3 regions of the Undibacterium sp. Di26W genome follow, and region 1 is predicted to be linked to each of the others. Evidence: predicted binding sites of a transcription regulator. Region 1 holds the regulator's gene; each other region holds the start of a gene.
The links. The regulator sigma-54, encoded in region 1, starts transcription at its own class of promoters, with help from an activator protein. The targets are predictions, from matches to a motif close to TGGCANGNAANCTGCTTT.
Positions count from the first base shown of each region.

Region 2: a site for sigma-54 is predicted at 4,400-4,417, ahead of urtA (urea ABC transporter substrate-binding protein). Genes of this name have one in related genera too.
Region 3: a site for sigma-54 is predicted at 4,518-4,535, ahead of glnA (type I glutamate--ammonia ligase). Genes of this name have one in related genera too.

Region 1 is NZ_JBMPOR010000017.1:50,647-56,145, forward strand. It holds gene ACO0LM_RS18825 (ABC transporter ATP-binding protein) at 1-621, shown strand, start outside; gene ACO0LM_RS18830 (enoyl-CoA hydratase/isomerase family protein) at 714-1,808, opposite strand; gene ACO0LM_RS18835 (hypothetical protein) at 1,911-2,102, shown strand; gene hpf (ribosome hibernation-promoting factor, HPF/YfiA family) at 2,543-2,890, opposite strand; gene ACO0LM_RS18845 (RNA polymerase factor sigma-54) at 3,000-4,487, opposite strand; gene lptB (LPS export ABC transporter ATP-binding protein) at 4,499-5,251, opposite strand; gene lptA (lipopolysaccharide transport periplasmic protein LptA) at 5,252-5,499, opposite strand, start outside.
Region 2 is NZ_JBMPOR010000001.1:472,170-477,668, forward strand. It holds gene urtD (urea ABC transporter ATP-binding protein UrtD) at 1-253, opposite strand, end outside; gene urtC (urea ABC transporter permease subunit UrtC) at 274-1,365, opposite strand; gene urtB (urea ABC transporter permease subunit UrtB) at 1,374-2,972, opposite strand; gene urtA (urea ABC transporter substrate-binding protein) at 3,088-4,341, opposite strand; gene ACO0LM_RS01965 (ATP-binding protein) at 5,124-5,499, shown strand, end outside.
Region 3 is NZ_JBMPOR010000023.1:8,990-14,488, forward strand. It holds gene ntrC (nitrogen regulation protein NR(I)) at 1-1,101, opposite strand, end outside; gene glnL (nitrogen regulation protein NR(II)) at 1,181-2,254, opposite strand; gene ACO0LM_RS22145 (DUF4124 domain-containing protein) at 2,350-2,838, opposite strand; gene glnA (type I glutamate--ammonia ligase) at 2,966-4,381, opposite strand; gene ACO0LM_RS22155 (hypothetical protein) at 5,067-5,402, shown strand.

The DNA of each region.
Region 1 (5,499 bases):
GGCGCCGGAAAAACCACGACCATGCGCGCCATTTCTGGCATGCTGAAACCGAAAGAAGGTTCTGTTGTGTTGGCCGGCAAGGATGTGACAGGGATGGATTCTCACAAGATCGCACGTGCTGGCCTGGCCCATTCACCGGAAGGTCGGCGCGTATTTGCCACCATGTCGGTGACCGACAATCTGTTGCTGGGTGCCTTCCCGCGTTTTACCCGTAGCCGCCCGCGTGGCGACATAGAAACTGACCTGCAAAAAGCCATGGACTTGTTCCCGCGTTTGAAAGAACGTCGTAATCAGTTGGCCGGTACCCTGTCTGGTGGTGAACAGCAGATGCTGGCGATGGCCAGGGCGGTGATGCTGAATCCGGATGTCGTCCTGCTGGATGAACCTTCCATGGGGCTGGCACCGATACTGGTGGATGAAGTCTTTCGCATTATCGTGCGGCTGAAAGAGCAGGGCATTACCATGCTGCTGGTGGAACAATTTGCCGCGGCCGCTTTGGCGGTGGCAGATTATGGTTATGTGCTGGAAAACGGGCGCATTTCAGTTCATGGGCCAGCAGCCAATCTACAAAATGATCCGGCTGTGAAAGCGGCTTATCTGGGTGGTGGCGCGCATCATTGATGCGATAACAATCAGTTGGACATTAGATGGACAAAAGGGAGGCATTGCTTCCCTTTTTAATTTGGCCTGATATTCTGTCTGACTTGTTTTATCTAGTCTTTCAAGTGTCGCAAAGGATGCGCATGAGCTGGCCATGCTTCTGCGAAGAAGCCTGTCACTTGTTCCGTCGTCACCTCCGTCAGCGTACCGGGTGACCAGCGTGGCGTATTGTCTTTGTCAACGACTAGCGCACGCACACCTTCCAGCACTTCGCCGTGTTTGAAGCAATGGCGCACCATGTTTCTTTCCATGCGCAGGCAATCGGATACGGTCATGCTGGCGCTGCGTCGTAGTTGTTCCAGCGTGACGGACATCAGTAAGGGGGAACGTTTTTGCATGATGGCAAATGCTTGCTGTGCAAAATCAGATGCATCTTGCTGCAAGTTGTTGCTGATCTTGATTGCGCTGTTTCCGCTGAACAGGGCATCAATACTTGATCTGTTTGCTGCCAGCTTGCCGGTGCCAGGGAGTGCCTGATCTGCAAAAGGAGCAGCAAATTCGCGGATTGCCGCTCGCACATCCGTGGCGGTATTTTGCCCCAGAAGATGCATCAAGGCGGGCAGTTCTGATGTCGGTATAAATACATCGGCCAGCCCTGCATACAATGCATCTGCTGCGTTGATCATTTCACCGGTCAAGCCCAAGTAGGTACCGATTTGCCCCGGTGCACGCGACAGGAAATAACCTCCCCCCACGTCCGGGAACAGGCCGATATTCACTTCCGGCATCGCCATCTTGGTACGTTCCGTGACAATGCGCAGACGGCAGTCATTGCCTGCCTGGGCAATGCCCATACCACCACCCATGACTACTCCATTCATCAGCGCGATATAGGGCTTGGGGTAAAAATGGATTAAATGATTTAATGCATATTCTTCAGTAAAAAAGTCTTCCAACAGGGCAGAGTCTCCCATTGGTGTCGCGGTACCCACGTCATAAAAGAAACGTATATCGCCCCCTGCACAAAAAGCCTTTTCGCTACTGCCGTGAATGAACACAGCACGTACATTTACATCGTCTTGCCAACCCAGCAAAGTCGTGGTGAGCGCACGCACCATCTCCAGCGACAATGAGTTCAGCGCCTTGGGCCGGTCCAGGGTGATATAGCCTATGTTGTTCTTGACAGAAGTGAGGACAAATTCGCTCATGGTGATTGGCTATGCAGTAGAGAATGAAGCTGCTATTTTAGCTTTGTCAGCGATGCACGTCACGGGATGTATAAGTATATGAGGAAACAGTGCAAGTAAAGGATGCTCCTTGCAGTTGCAGTTGCAGTTGCAGTTGCAGTTGCAGTTGCAGTTGCAGTTGCAGTTGCAGTTGCAGTTGCAGTTGCAGTTGCAGTTGCAGTTGCAGTTGCAGTTGGGTTTGACTTTGGGGTTGTTTTTGAATTTAACAATTCCGATGTGTCGACGCCGTTTGTGCGGTACAGAAAATGGAAATAGAAGAGCCGATGTCTGAGCGTAGCGAGTTTCGGATCTTCCCATTTTTTGTACCGCACAAACGGGAACCCCGCAGGGGCGACGACGCCTCGGTCGCCTTCTTTTGCTTCCTTTTCTTGGCGAAGCAAGAAAAGGGAGTAGCTGCCGGGCTACCCCCGGCTGGCAATCTTAAATACTGTGGGTAAGTACATAAAAGCTACACACGTAAAGCATGCAGACCTGACATTAAATCAGACCACGGTATGCCAAATGTTGCTAGATTGCCTGCCCGCTATATTCCTGCCTACGTAGGAATGGCAGTAATACCTGTACAGCCTGTCAGAGGGCAATCAATTTAGCGATTGAATATATGATTTATTTCAGAACCATTCATCCAACAAAAAAGGACGCTTTTCGCGTCCTTGTTTTGGATACCCGCAACCCGAAGGCAGGGGTGGTGAGTCTTATGAAGCCGATGCCGGATCAGGAATATGCTTGATGGCGTCGTGCTGATGGTTTTGTATTTTGTCTTTGTGCTTGATGACCTGGCGATCCAGTTTGTCTACCAGTGTATCGATCGCTGCATACAGATCATGCGCCAGACTTTCTACATGAATATCTTTGCCACTGATATGCAGATTAATGTCGGCTTTGTGTCGTTTTTCCTTTTCCCGGAGCTTGTCCACCGTCAGGATGACGGCGATATCAATGACCTGGTCGAAATGTCGCCTGATACGTTCTAGTTTGGTATGTACATATTCACGAATTGCAGGAGTTACTTCGACGTGATGTCCACTGATGGTGAGATTCATACTGTGCTCCTATAGTGATGTTGCTTGCTGTAACGATAAGCTCATTGCTGTCTTATTGCCTTGAGCTAAATCATATATAGCAATTCAAACCGTGATTACAAGGACTTGCTTACAAAGATTTACGCAAACTCACTGGGGGGATTTTTAGGGCTTCACGGTATTTGGCAACTGTCCGTCGGGCAATTACCATGCCCTGTTCACCCAGCATGTCTGCAATTTTGCTATCAGAGAGTGGGCTTTTCTGGTCTTCTGCTCCTATCAACTGCTTGATGAGTGCGCGTATCGCGGTGGAAGATGCTTCTCCCCCTGTTTCCGTCGCGACATGGCTGCCGAAAAAGTATTTCAACTCAAACATGCCGTGAGGGGTCAGCATGTATTTTTGAGTTGTTACACGTGAGATAGTGCTCTCGTGTAATCCTAGTGTATCAGCAATTTCGCGCAAAACAAGGGGGCGCATGGCGACAGCACCGTGTGTGAAAAAATTACGTTGCCTTTCAACTATCGCTTGTGCAACGCGCAAAATGGTGTCGAAACGTTGCCGCATGTTCTTGATGAGCCAGCGCGCCTCTTGTAGCTGTGAGCCGAGTCCGCCTTCCCCCCGGTTTTGCTTCATGATGTTGGCATACATGCTACTAACCCGCAATTTGGGCATGACATCCTGATTCAGCGTGACTTGCCAGCCATTGCCTGATTTTTTGACGATGACGTCTGGCACCACATAATCCGATTCATCGACTGCAAAGTCGATACCCGGACGGGGCTTGCACAGTCTGATGACAGTTTGTGCGTCGCGCAAATCTTCATCGTCGCAGTCGAGAATTTTCTTGAGTTTGGTGAAATCTCTTTGTGCAAATAAAGTCAGTTGCGTTTCGACAATCTGCAAGGCCAGCCTGCGTGTCACGAAAGCAATTTTAGGCAGGCGTTTGATTTGCAGGGCCAGGCATTCAGAAGGTGTGCGAGCGCCCACACCGGCTGGGTCGAAGCTCTGCAGCATGTTCAGGGCAAATGCCAGCTCTTCTGGCTCCACGCACAATTCCAGTGGCAGGCTGGCATGGATTTCATCCAGGGTTTCTGTCAGGTAGCCATTGTTGTCAATGGCATCAATCATCAACTCGACCAGGGCGCGGTCACGCAGCTCGCGCAGGTTAAGGCGCATTTGTTCCTGCAGATGTTCACGCAGGGTGATGTGGGCAGCACCCAGTTGCGGGCGACCATCTTCATCATCGCTGCTTTTGCTGCCATGATGCACGTCATCAAAACTCCAGTCCTCTTCACTGGCGCTGAGGGCTTCGTTACTGACGGCGCTATCGGCATCACCCTGAACTTCCGTAGTACTGTTGCTTTCTTCGCGGGATGCAGGGGCTTCCATACCTGCATCGGCGGCGGTGCTGCTGGTATTGATGGCACCATCGGCCAACAGGCGCACGGCATGGTCCAGCGGATCATCCACACGCTCCAGCATGGGATTTTCGATGAGCAGGGTTTCCAGCTCCTGGTGCAATTCCAATGTGGACAATTGCAGCAAGCGTATAGATTGCTGCAATTGAGGCGTCAATGCCAGATGCTGGGACGTGCGTAGTTGCAGGCTTTGTTTCATGATGATTCCCGTCACATCCGGAAATGTTCTCCCAGATAGACGCGACGCACGGATTCATTTTGTATGATGTCGTCTGGCTTGCCGCTGGCCAGTACAGCGCCTTGATTGATGATGTAGGCGTGATCGCAGATGCCCAGGGTTTCACGCACGTTGTGGTCGGTAATCAGCACGCCGATACCGCGCTCCTTGAGGAAGCGCACAATACGCTGGATTTCAATCACGGCTATCGGGTCAACACCGGCAAAGGGTTCATCCAGCAAGACGAAGCGCGGATTAGTGGCGAGGGCGCGGGCAATTTCTACCCGCCGGCGTTCGCCGCCTGATAGTGACAGCGCCTGATTTTCCCTGATCTTTTCAATCTGCAAATCGGCCAGCAAGGCATTGAGTCTTTTGACAATGGATTTTTCTGAAAGAAATTTTCCATTGGCATCTTTTTGCAATTCCAGCACGGCGCGGATATTGTCTTCTACCGTCAGCTTGCGAAATACGGACGCTTCCTGCGGCAGGTAGGACAAACCCAGCACGGCTCTCTGGTGTATCGGCAGTTGTGAGATATTGACGGCGTCGATCGTGATATCGCCGGCGTCAGATGGCACCAGGCCAACGATCATGTAGAAGGAGGTGGTTTTGCCGGCACCATTCGGGCCCAGCAAACCAACCACTTCACCGCTTTTCACTTCCAGCGAGACGTCGCGCACCACCTGGCGCGCACCGTAGCGTTTTTGCAATCCCTTGACGATCAAGGTACTAGGCGTGGCAGTCATTTAATTGGTCTGTTTGGGTTGCAGGGTGATTTTGACGCGGCCAGCACCGTCTACATGCTGGCCCGTGGTTGAATTGGTACCGACAGCGATATCATTTTTACTGTCATAGGACAGGTATTCCCCTTCCTGTTCCTGGGTGACTTTCTTGCCTTCCAGATAGCGGATCTTGGCTTTGGAGATGAACTTGACGATTTCTGTCGTCTGATTGTATTCAGCGCGATCGGCTTCGCCTTCTACCCACAGATCCG
Region 2 (5,499 bases), on a different contig from region 1:
CGGTAATGACATCCATCATCGTGGTCTTACCGGCACCATTGGGGCCGATTATGCAACGCAGTTCACCGACTGAAATATCCAGGGTCAGGTTATTGATGGCCTTAAAACCATCAAATGAAACCACGATATCCTCCAGGTACAGGATAGCGCCATGGGTGGTATCCACCCCTTCTGGCTTGATGCGACCATAGGACACGCCCTGATCGCCGGTTGCACTATCGTATTGCTGCCCTGGTCGCAAGACGCCACTCATCATGCCGTTCGCCATATAAGTCATGCAGGCTCCCGCAGTTTTTTAAATTTACCTGCCAATCCCAGGACGCCTTGTTGCATGAACAAGGTCACCAGGATGAACAACAGACCTAAGGCATACAACCACAAATCAGGGAAAGCAGCAGTAAACCAGCTCTTCAAACCATTGACAGTAAATGCACCGATGATGGGGCCTAACAAGGTGCCACGCCCACCCACTGCCGCCCAGATCACCATTTCTATGGAATTGGCTGGCGACATTTCAGATGGGTTGATGATGCCCACCTGCGGCACATACAAGGCACCGGCAATACCGCAAAGTATGGCGGACAGCGTCCACACAAACAGCTTGAACCACAAGGGGTTGTAACCGATGAACATCAGACGTGATTCTGAATCACGCACCGCCTGCAACACGCGCCCGAGTTTGGAAGTCACTATCCAGCGGCACAGGAGCAACGCTGACAGCAAAATCAGCAAGGTGATCAGGTACAAGGCTGCCTTGGTGCCAGGTGCAGTGATGGTAAAACCCAGAATACGTTTGAAGTCAGTGAAACCGTTATTCCCGCCAAAGCCGGTGTTATTACGGAAGAACAGCAGCATGAAAGCAAACGTCATCGCCTGAGTGATGATGGAGAAATACACACCCTTGATGCGGGAGCGGAAAGCAAAAAAACCAAAGATAAAAGCCAGCACGCCAGGCACCAGTACCACCAGCGCCATGCAATACCAGAAATTGTCGGTCATGGACCAATACCAGGGGTAGGTTTTCCAGTCCAGGAAGACCATGAAGTCAGGCAGATTGCTTTGGTAGACACCTTCACGACCAATCGCCCGCATCAGGTACATGCCATGGGCATACGCACCCAGCGCAAAAAATACGCCATGCCCCAACGACAGGATGCCGGTATACCCCCATACCAGGTCCAGCGCCAGTGCTGCCAGGGCATAACACATGAACTTGCCGACCAGGGCAATGGTATAGCTGGAAATATGCAAGGCATGGCCCGCAGGAAAACTCAGGTTACAGATCGGTAGCAACACCGCAATCACTGCGCAAATAAGGATGCCAGTCCAGGCAGGTTTGGAAAACAGACCCTTGATTGTAGTCATAGTTGAGATCATTCCACACTCCTGCCTTTGAGCGCAAACAAGCCTTGCGGTCTGCGTTGTATGAAAATGATGATGAACACCAGAATGACGATCTTGGCCATGACAGCACCGGCCACTGGTTCCAGGAATTTATTTACTTCACCCAGGCCAAAGGCGGCAATCACGGTACCCGCCAACTGCCCTACCCCGCCCAGCACGACTACCATGAAAGAATCAACAATATAGTTTTGCCCCAGGTCTGGGCCGACATTGCCTAATTGCGACAGGGCTACGCCACCCAGGCCTGCAATACCTGATCCCAGGCCAAAAGTCAGCATGTCTATCTTGCCAGTTGCCACGCCGACGCAATCTGCCATGCGGCGGTTTTGCGTGACGGCACGCACGAACAGGCCGAGCCGGGTTTTATTCAACAATAACCAGACTGCAAATACCACCAACAGGGCAAAGAAAATAATGATGATGCGGTTATACGACAGCACCAGCGAACCCAATACGGTGATACCGCCCGACATCCAGGTTGGATTGGCGACCTCGACATTTTGCGCACCAAATATGGAACGCACAGCTTGCATCAATATCAGGCTAATGCCCCAGGTGCATAATAAGGTTTCCAATGGACGACCGTACAACCAGCGTATGACGGTTCTCTCCAGCAAAATACCGACTGCGGCAGACACCAGGAAAGCCGCTGGCAAGGCCAGCAATAAATAGGCATCCAGTGCACCGGGCATGAATTTGCGGAACAACATCTGGCAGGCATAGGTGGTGTACGCACCTATCATCAGCAGTTCGCCATGCGCCATGTTGATGATGCCCATCAATCCAAAGGTGATCGCCAGGCCCAATGCCGCCAGCAGTAGCACACTGCCCAGCGAAACGCCGTAAAACAGGTTACCGATAAATTCCATGCGTGCCAGACGACCATCGATGGCATTCAAGGTATTGGCCGCCTCTAGTCGTATGCTGGCATCGGCTTCGTTGTAAGTGCCATCGGGATTTTGTGCCAGCATTTTTTGCAGCACAGGCTTTAAATTCGGGTTCGGGCTATCCAGCAAGGCCTTGACTGCAGCCTTGCGCACTACCGGGTCACTGGCCTGCAAATTGGCAGTTGCAATCAACATTTGCAGGCGGGATTTGATTTCGCTATCGTTTTCTTTCAGATAGGCTTTGTTCAGCAAGGGCAACTGTTCTGGCGTTGCTTCTTTCTCCAGTGCGGTAGCGGCAATCAGACGGGTATTTTTATCAGGTGAAAACAGCTTCAAGCCTGACAGTGCACTGTCAAGTGCGGCACGCAAGCGGTTGTTGATGGTGATTGCCTCGGCATCGTCCGGCAATTTCTGCATTTTTCCACTGGCAAGGTCTTTGGCCTGTTCACCGTCGACCAGGTAGACAGCAACATCCTTGACGAATAATTGTTCATTTTTGAGAGCGGTCAATACTGCTGCTGCTTCTTCATTGCCCATGGCTGCGACGGTATTGACGGCAGCAATGCGGGCATCGGGATCATCACCAGACAGTGCCAACAAGAGCTTGCCATCGATAGCTGCGTGCGCACTCAGGCTGAACACGAGCAGGACGATGCTCGCGCAGATTTTACGAAATGTCATAGGCAACCAGGTCAAGGATGGAAAAATTCAGGAACGGCACTCAAGGCAACAGCCATGCAAGCCAGCTATTAAGCTGGCCACATGACAACCCCGAGTGCCTGCGTCATTCCTTCAATTACAGTTTTTGCTTGCCTTCATTGCCTGGAATATACGGGCTCCATGGTTGGGCACGAATCGGTGCCTTGGTTTTGTAGACCACGCTGAACTGACCATCAGCCTTGATCTCGCCTATCATGACTGGCTTGTGCAAGTGGTGATTGGTTTTGTCCATCGTCAATTCAAAACCGGATGGCGCCTTGAAAGTTTGTCCGCCCATGGCGGCGATGACCTTGTCGGTGTCGGTGGACTTGGCTTTTTCAACTGCCTGTTTCCACATATAGATACCAACATAAGTCGCTTCCATAGGATCGTTGGTGACGACGGTGGCTGCATTCGGCAGTTTTTTGGCGGCAGCATAGTCTTTCCATTTCTTGATGAATTCGGTGTTTACCGGGTTCTTCACGGACTGGAAGTAATTCCAGGCTGCCAGATGGCCGACCAGTGGTTTGGCATCCACACCGCGCAATTCTTCTTCACCGACTGAGAATGCAACAACCGGCACGTCGGTTGCCTTCAGACCGGCATTGCCGAGTTCTTTATAGAACGGTACGTTGGAATCACCATTAATGGTGGAAATGACCGCAGTTTTACCGCCTGCAGCAAATTTCTTGATATTCGCAACGATGGTCTGATAATCAGAATGACCGAATGGCGTATAGACTTCATCGATATCAGTATCCTTGACGCCCTTGCTATGCAAGAAGGCGCGCAGGATTTTGTTGGTCGTACGTGGATACACATAATCAGTACCCAGCAAAACAAAACGCTTGGCACCACCACCCTCTTTCGACATCAGGTATTCAGTCGCAGGAATGGCTTGCTGATTCGGTGCTGCACCTGTGTAGAAAACGTTTTTCTCCAGTTCTTCACCTTCGTACTGAACCGGGTAAAACAACAGGCTATTGAGTTCCTTGAAGACTGGCAGTACCGATTTACGCGATACCGATGTCCAGCAACCAAACACGACAGATACTTTGTCTTGCGATACCAGTTGACGGGCTTTTTCGGCAAACAGTGGCCAGTTGGATGCCGGATCAACGATCACCGCTTCCAGCTTTTTGCCCATGACACCACCCTTGGCATTGATTTCATCGATCGTCATCAGGGCCACATCTTTCAGCGATGTCTCCGAGATTGCCATAGTGCCAGACAGGGAATGCAGAATGCCGACCTTGATGGTATCGGCGGCCTGTGCCTGCGAGATCCAGCCGGAAGCGGCCAAAGTCATTGCGGCAAGTGCAGTTGCTTTCAAAACAGTACGACGTGACATGTTTTCTCCTGGTAGTGGTGAGGTCATGGAACAAAAAACTGCAAGCTTCCCACTACAGATAGCAGATAACGTGCCAACTGCTGGCTGGAACCAGACCACTCAGTAACATGATTTAAGTCAGATGCAAACGCTCAAACGGCTGACGTTTACCTGACGCGAACAAGGTGATTTGAGATGCCATGTTGAGATGCAATGCAAGGAGTCACTGCAAGGTCATGGCGAAGTCATCACACAAGCAAGCCTGGTGTATGGACAAGTTGGGCAAGTTGGGTAATGACGCACTGCACCACCGCGATTGAGCGCCGCACACCGATATAACCTATGTTGGCGGCATACAAAAACTAACCAAATTGGTGAGAATTGTTTCCCTGCAATTTTTTTGGCCACAAGCTCCACTTTTTAGTGCATTCATGCTCTCAAATTGTGCGGAAAACAACGACCATATGAAATTGCTCCATTTTTAATCATTGTTATCAAATTTATTTCCACTCGAAATAAGACGAAAGTCTTCGTGCTGGTTGAAAGCTTTTCAATAAAAGTCGCCAGTTTTTCGCCAGATATTTGATTTTATTGGCTTAATTCAAACTCATAAGGTATCAATCATCCGTTTGAATGCCGGGGTCAAGGGAATCTGGCTAAAAATCTGGCATGGCCTTGATGTGGAATAAATATCATAAAGGAAACAAATATATAGCCATTTGCCTATTTATTGTTCTAATATGTACACGTAAGGGAATTTAAAAAAAAACAATCTTGTTGTCAATTTTCCTGTCCCGGTGATCATGAATCAATTTGATGAGTTCAGCATACTCCCGCCGGCCGCTGCGACTGCCGCCGTAGCTGACACAAGCAAAAGCCTGTCCACTGAGACCAGGCTGCAATACCTGATAGACAATACTCCTGCCATTATTTATAGCAGCGTACCCACTGGCGACTTCAAAATGACTTTCGTCAGTAATAACGCGCTCCACGTGCTGGGCTATCAGCCAGAAGAAATGGTCGCCGACCCGAATTTCTGGTTCGACCATATTCATCCTGACGATGTGCCCCAGATTTTCTCCAGTATCGCCAAATTATTCACTGAAGGAGAGCGTACTTACGAATACCGCTTCATGAGCCGTGCCGGTCACTATGTGTGGATGCACGACATGCTGAGGC
Region 3 (5,499 bases), on a different contig from region 1:
TGCCATGACCGTAATCCAGTTGCACAGGTTTTCCAGTTGTCTGACGTTGCCCGGAAAATCCAGGCTGGATAAAAATTGCAATGCCGGTTCGGACATGCGTTTTACATCTACCCCCAGTTGCTTGGCACTTTGGTTCAGGAAATATTTGGTCAACAGCGGAATGTCTTCACGGCGTTCGCGCAAGCTGGGCAAACGCAGGCGGATGACGTTCAGGCGATGATACAAGTCTTCGCGGAACAAGCCATCTTTGACACGTATTTCCAGATTCTGGTGGGTCGCCGCAATCACGCGCACATTCGCCTTCATCGGCTGATGTCCACCTACGCGGTAAAAATGGCCGTCCGACAAAACGCGCAGCAAGCGTGTTTGCAAATCAAACGGCATATCACCGATTTCATCCAGGAACAGGGTGCCGCCTTCGGCTTGTTCAAAGCGCCCGCGTCGTGTCGTTTGCGCGCCAGTAAAAGCGCCGCGTTCATGACCGAATAATTCTGATTCCAGCAAATCCTTGGGGATAGCTGCGGTATTCAATGCAATGAAAGGCTGGGATGCGCGCGGACTATGCTTATGCAGCGCACGTGCCACCAACTCTTTACCACTACCGGATTCACCGGTAATCAGCACCGTCACATTCGATTGTGACAAACGACCTATGGCGCGAAACACATCCTGCATGGCAGGTGCCTGCCCGAGGATTTCCGGGGTTTCGGACATACTTTGCTCAACACTGGATTCACGCAGACTTTCATCCAGCGCACGACGTATCAGTTCGACTGCCTTGTCCAGATCAAAAGGCTTGGCCAGGTATTCAAATGCACCGCCCTGAAAGGCTGCAACGGCAGATTCCAGATCCGAAAACGCCGTCATGATAATCACCGGCAAACCCGGATATTTAGCCTTCACGGTTTGCAAGAGTTCCAAGCCGGAAGCACCATGCATGCGTATGTCAGAGACCAGCACTTGCGGTGTATCGCTTTGCAAAGCGTTCATCGCATCTCTTGCATTGGTGAAGCTGCGCGTTGCCAGATTTTCCCTCGCCAATGCCTTTTCCAGCACCCAGCGAATTGAATCATCGTCATCCACTATCCAGATTGGTTTCATATTATCGTTCTGCATTCTGTGTTAAGCATTTCAATAGAAGGAGCACTTTTGGTGCAACCACTTTTTCCTTTACCTCACTTCAAGGTAAGGGAATGAGTATCCTGAAATCCGTGTACTCTGGCCTGCTTTCACATTCGATGACACCCAAGTGCTGTTCAACGAAAGTTTGCGCCAGTGTCAATCCCAGACCGCTACCGCCTTCCTTACCCGAGACCAGTGGGTAGAAAATCCGGTTGCGTATCTCAGGCGGAATTCCCGGACCGTTATCAATGATATGCAAATCTAATGCCAGCCTGTAGCGAACCTTCGCCAGCGTGATCTGGCGCACCACGCGCGACTTGAAAGTCAGCACCGCATCGCCCTGTTTGATTCTTTCATGCAAGGCCTGGGCAGCATTGTGGGCAATGTTCAATACTGTCTGGATCAACTGTTCTTTGTCGCCACGAAATTCAGGTATCGATAAATCATAGTCGCGCCTGATGGTCAGGCCTTGTGGAAATTCAGCCACAATCAGGCTGCGCACGCGTTCACAGACTTCATGGATATTCACGTCGCCAACGATATGCGGCAGCCGGTGCGGGGCCAGCAAGCGGTCCACCAGCGTCTGCAGGCGGTCGGCTTCCTTGATGATGACCTGGGTATATTCGCGCAATTCACGCAGGTGGCGTTCGGGCAATTCCAGCTCCAGCAGTTGCGCTGCGCCACGTATTCCACCCAGGGGGTTTTTGATTTCATGGGCCAGGTTACGTATCAATTCCTTGTTGGCCTTGCTCTGATCGAGCATGCGTTCTTCTCTGTCGAGCTTGAGTTGCTGTACATTTTCGCGCAGCTCTATCAAGACCGGCGTTTCAGGATTATCCAGCGCCGTCACGATGCTGTGCACATGCAGCGCCTCACGTCCGGCGCGCTCCAGTGTCAGGTCCTGGCGTTTGTCGGCAAACTGGTGTGCCACCGCCTGATGAAACACCTCAATCAGCTCTTCGCCGTTCAGGAACAGGTCTGTCAGCTTTAAATGCGTGAGTGATTTGAATGAGCTATCCAGCAGATTTTCAGCAGAGGCGTTGGCAAACAAAATACTGCCCTCAGCATCCAGCACGATCACGGCTGAAGTCAGCAAATCCAGTCCAGCAAATGAGGTAAGTGGAGTTTTCAAGCGATATCCAATAAAAAAGGCCGCACATAGCGACCTTTACGCAAGCATCATGCCCGGATTGGCATCTAAGGACACCATTTCCCGGCATGGACGGCTTATTTCGAATTGCCTATCTCTCGTTTAAGCGCTTCTATGTTCTTTTCGGTGCGGGCGATGTCTTCTTTCATCATATTGGTGCGTTCCTGGTATTTGGCGTAATTTTTTTCATCGCCTCGCCTTTCAGGCTCACCATTATTGAACTCTTTTTTCAAATTCGCGAGCTTCTGCTCTTCCGCCTTCAATTCGTCCTGCAAAATCTGCTTGCGGTCTGAATCCCTGGCTTTTTGTGTTCCCTCATCTACCTTGGGAAAGTCGGTAGGGCTGCTGGCAGGTTTGCCTTGTGGCTTTTTACCTGCGGTTGGCAACACCGGGGCGGGTACCACCGTAATGCCCTGCAATTCCACTTTTTTACAACCTTTAACCGCACCCGTGTTCTTGTATTCCTTTTTACCGTTCTCGTCGACGCATAAATACACGTCGCCCTGTGCATGGGCATAGGCCTGTACACCAATCAGGAGGATGAAAGCTGACAATAGTCGATTCATATTAAAGCAATAATCAATCACGGACTTGTAGTGTATGCGATGCAGCGCTGCAACACAATTACGAAGAAATCAGCATTTGTAACAAAAAAAGCGGGGTTGCCCCCGCTTTTTATGGTTTTTACACTGATTACAGAGAGTAATACATGTCGAATTCGACCGGATGAGTCGTCATGCGGTAGCGTTGTACTTCCTGCATTTTCAAGTCGATGTACGCATCAATCATGCTGTCGCTGAACACACCACCGCGTGTCAGGAATTCACGATCTTTGTTCAATGCATTCAGTGCTTCTTCCAGCGAAGCGCAGACGGTCGGGATCAATGCATCTTCTTCTGGCGGCAAATGGTACAGATCTTTGCTAGCTGCTTCGCCGGGATGGATTTTGTTTTGAACGCCGTCCAGACCTGCCATCATCAGTGCAGAGAAGCACAGGTATGGATTCGCCAGTGGATCAGGGAAACGTGTTTCGATACGACGACCTTTTGGATTGGCAACGTAAGGAATACGGATGGAAGCAGAACGGTTACGGGCAGAGTACGCCAGTTTAACCGGTGCTTCATAACCTGGAACCAGACGCTTGTAAGAGTTGGTGCCTGGATTAGTGATCGCATTCAATGCTTTTGCATGTTTGATAATGCCGCCGATGTAGTACAGGGCGAAATCAGACAAACCAGCATAGCCGTCGCCAGCAAACAGGTTTTTACCATCTTTCCAGATGGATTGATGTACGTGCATACCAGAACCATTGTCGCCAACGATAGGCTTAGGCATGAAAGTCGCTGTCTTGCCGTAGGTATGCGCTACGTTCCAGACTACGTATTTCAGGTTTTGTGTCCAGTCAGCGCGTTCTACCAGAGTAGAGAACTTGGTGCCGATTTCGTTTTGACCGGCGCCAGCCACTTCATGGTGATGCACTTCAACCGGAATACCCAGAGATTCCAGGATCAGGCACATTTCAGAACGCATGTCCTGGAAGCTGTCGACTGGAGGAACCGGGAAATAACCACCTTTGACGGTAGGACGATGGCCAGTATTGCCGCCTTCGAGTTTTTCGCCAGTGGTCCAGGATGCTTCTTCAGAGTCGATCTTGACGAAGGCACCGGACATGTCCACTTTCCAGCGCACGCTGTCAAAAATGAAGAATTCTGGCTCTGGGCCGAAGTAAGCGGTGTCACCGATACCGGAAGATTTCAGATACGCTTCAGCGCGTTTGGCGATGGAACGTGGATCGCGGTCATAACCTTTACCATCGGATGGCTCGATGACGTCACATTGCATGAACAATGTTGTTTCTTCGAAGAAAGGATCGATATTGGCAGTATTAGGATCAGGCATCAACAACATGTCGGATGCTTCGATACCTTTCCAGCCAGCGATGGACGAGCCGTCAAATGCGTGGCCAGATTCGAATTTATCGATATCGAACTGGGAAACTGGAACAGTTACGTGCTGTTCTTTGCCTCGGGTATCAGCAAAGCGAAAATCAACGAACTTAACTTCGTTGTCTTTCGCCATTTTCAAGACTTCTGCGGCTGTCATTGCCATGTGAAACTCCTCAAATAGAGCTAAAAATAAATTCGGAAATTGCTGAGCCCTGCACCTGCCAGCAACCAAGAACGAGTGAACAGTCCTACCTCATCCACTCTTGAATTCAACTGGCGGCTAAACTCAGTGAGAGATGATAGCAGAATCCATGCCATCAACCAGCCAAAGCATATTCAAATTTGAAATTTGTTAAATGCTTGTTTTTGTGGCGTTTTCTTTGTGCATAACCAAGTCTTGCCGCAAGCAAACAAATAACAAAGTGACTCGATTTGGTGCAAATACCATTAAACGCACCAATTAAATGCATTAATATTTGAAATGCGTTTTTATGCACAGATTTAGGGCATTTTAACTGCAATGCATTTGCACTTGCTTAAATGCCATTAATGTATGCTTCCTATGCAACCCCTGAAGTGATTCTTCGCCCCAGCCGTCGACGCTGGTTGAGGGTTTGAATCTTATTCAATTCGCCCAACACAAAGTATCCGGATGCTCGTCATTTGATCGGTATCAATCAAGTATCAATCGGTCGACTAAATTCAAGCAATGAGATTGACGCGCATTTATTGAATCGCTATTGTCACCTCGCCTGACTGTTCAATCGAAGTTTGTGCCAACAGGCTTTCGCCCATTGCAATTGCGCGAAATTCTCAAGTGCGCCATAGCGCCACATTCATTGATCATCATGCATGCATATTTACGCCAATTTTTTACCCGTCCCCTGCTGTTTACCACAGCGACTTTTCTATTGTCCCTATTCACCAGCTTCTGGCTCATCCCGGAAATGCGCGACCGGAGTGGTGATGGCATATCTGCCGGGAAATTAGCGCATGTATCGGGCACCGTCAGGCAAGACATGCTGCTCAACTATATAGTAGGGCTCATCTTCAGTGCCATGCTGGCTTATCTGGTCCGGCTACTGCTGGAAGCAAGCGAGCAAAAACGCAGCCTGAAAAAAGTCATAGAAAAAAGAACTGAAGTGATACTCCGGCACATCACAACGGTGACGAATTTGTCTTGATGCTGGACGATCTCAGCGACAACATACGCGAGGTCGCGATAGAAGCACAAATGATCGCCTCCCAAATACTCTCTGACCTGCCTCAGCCGTATGACCT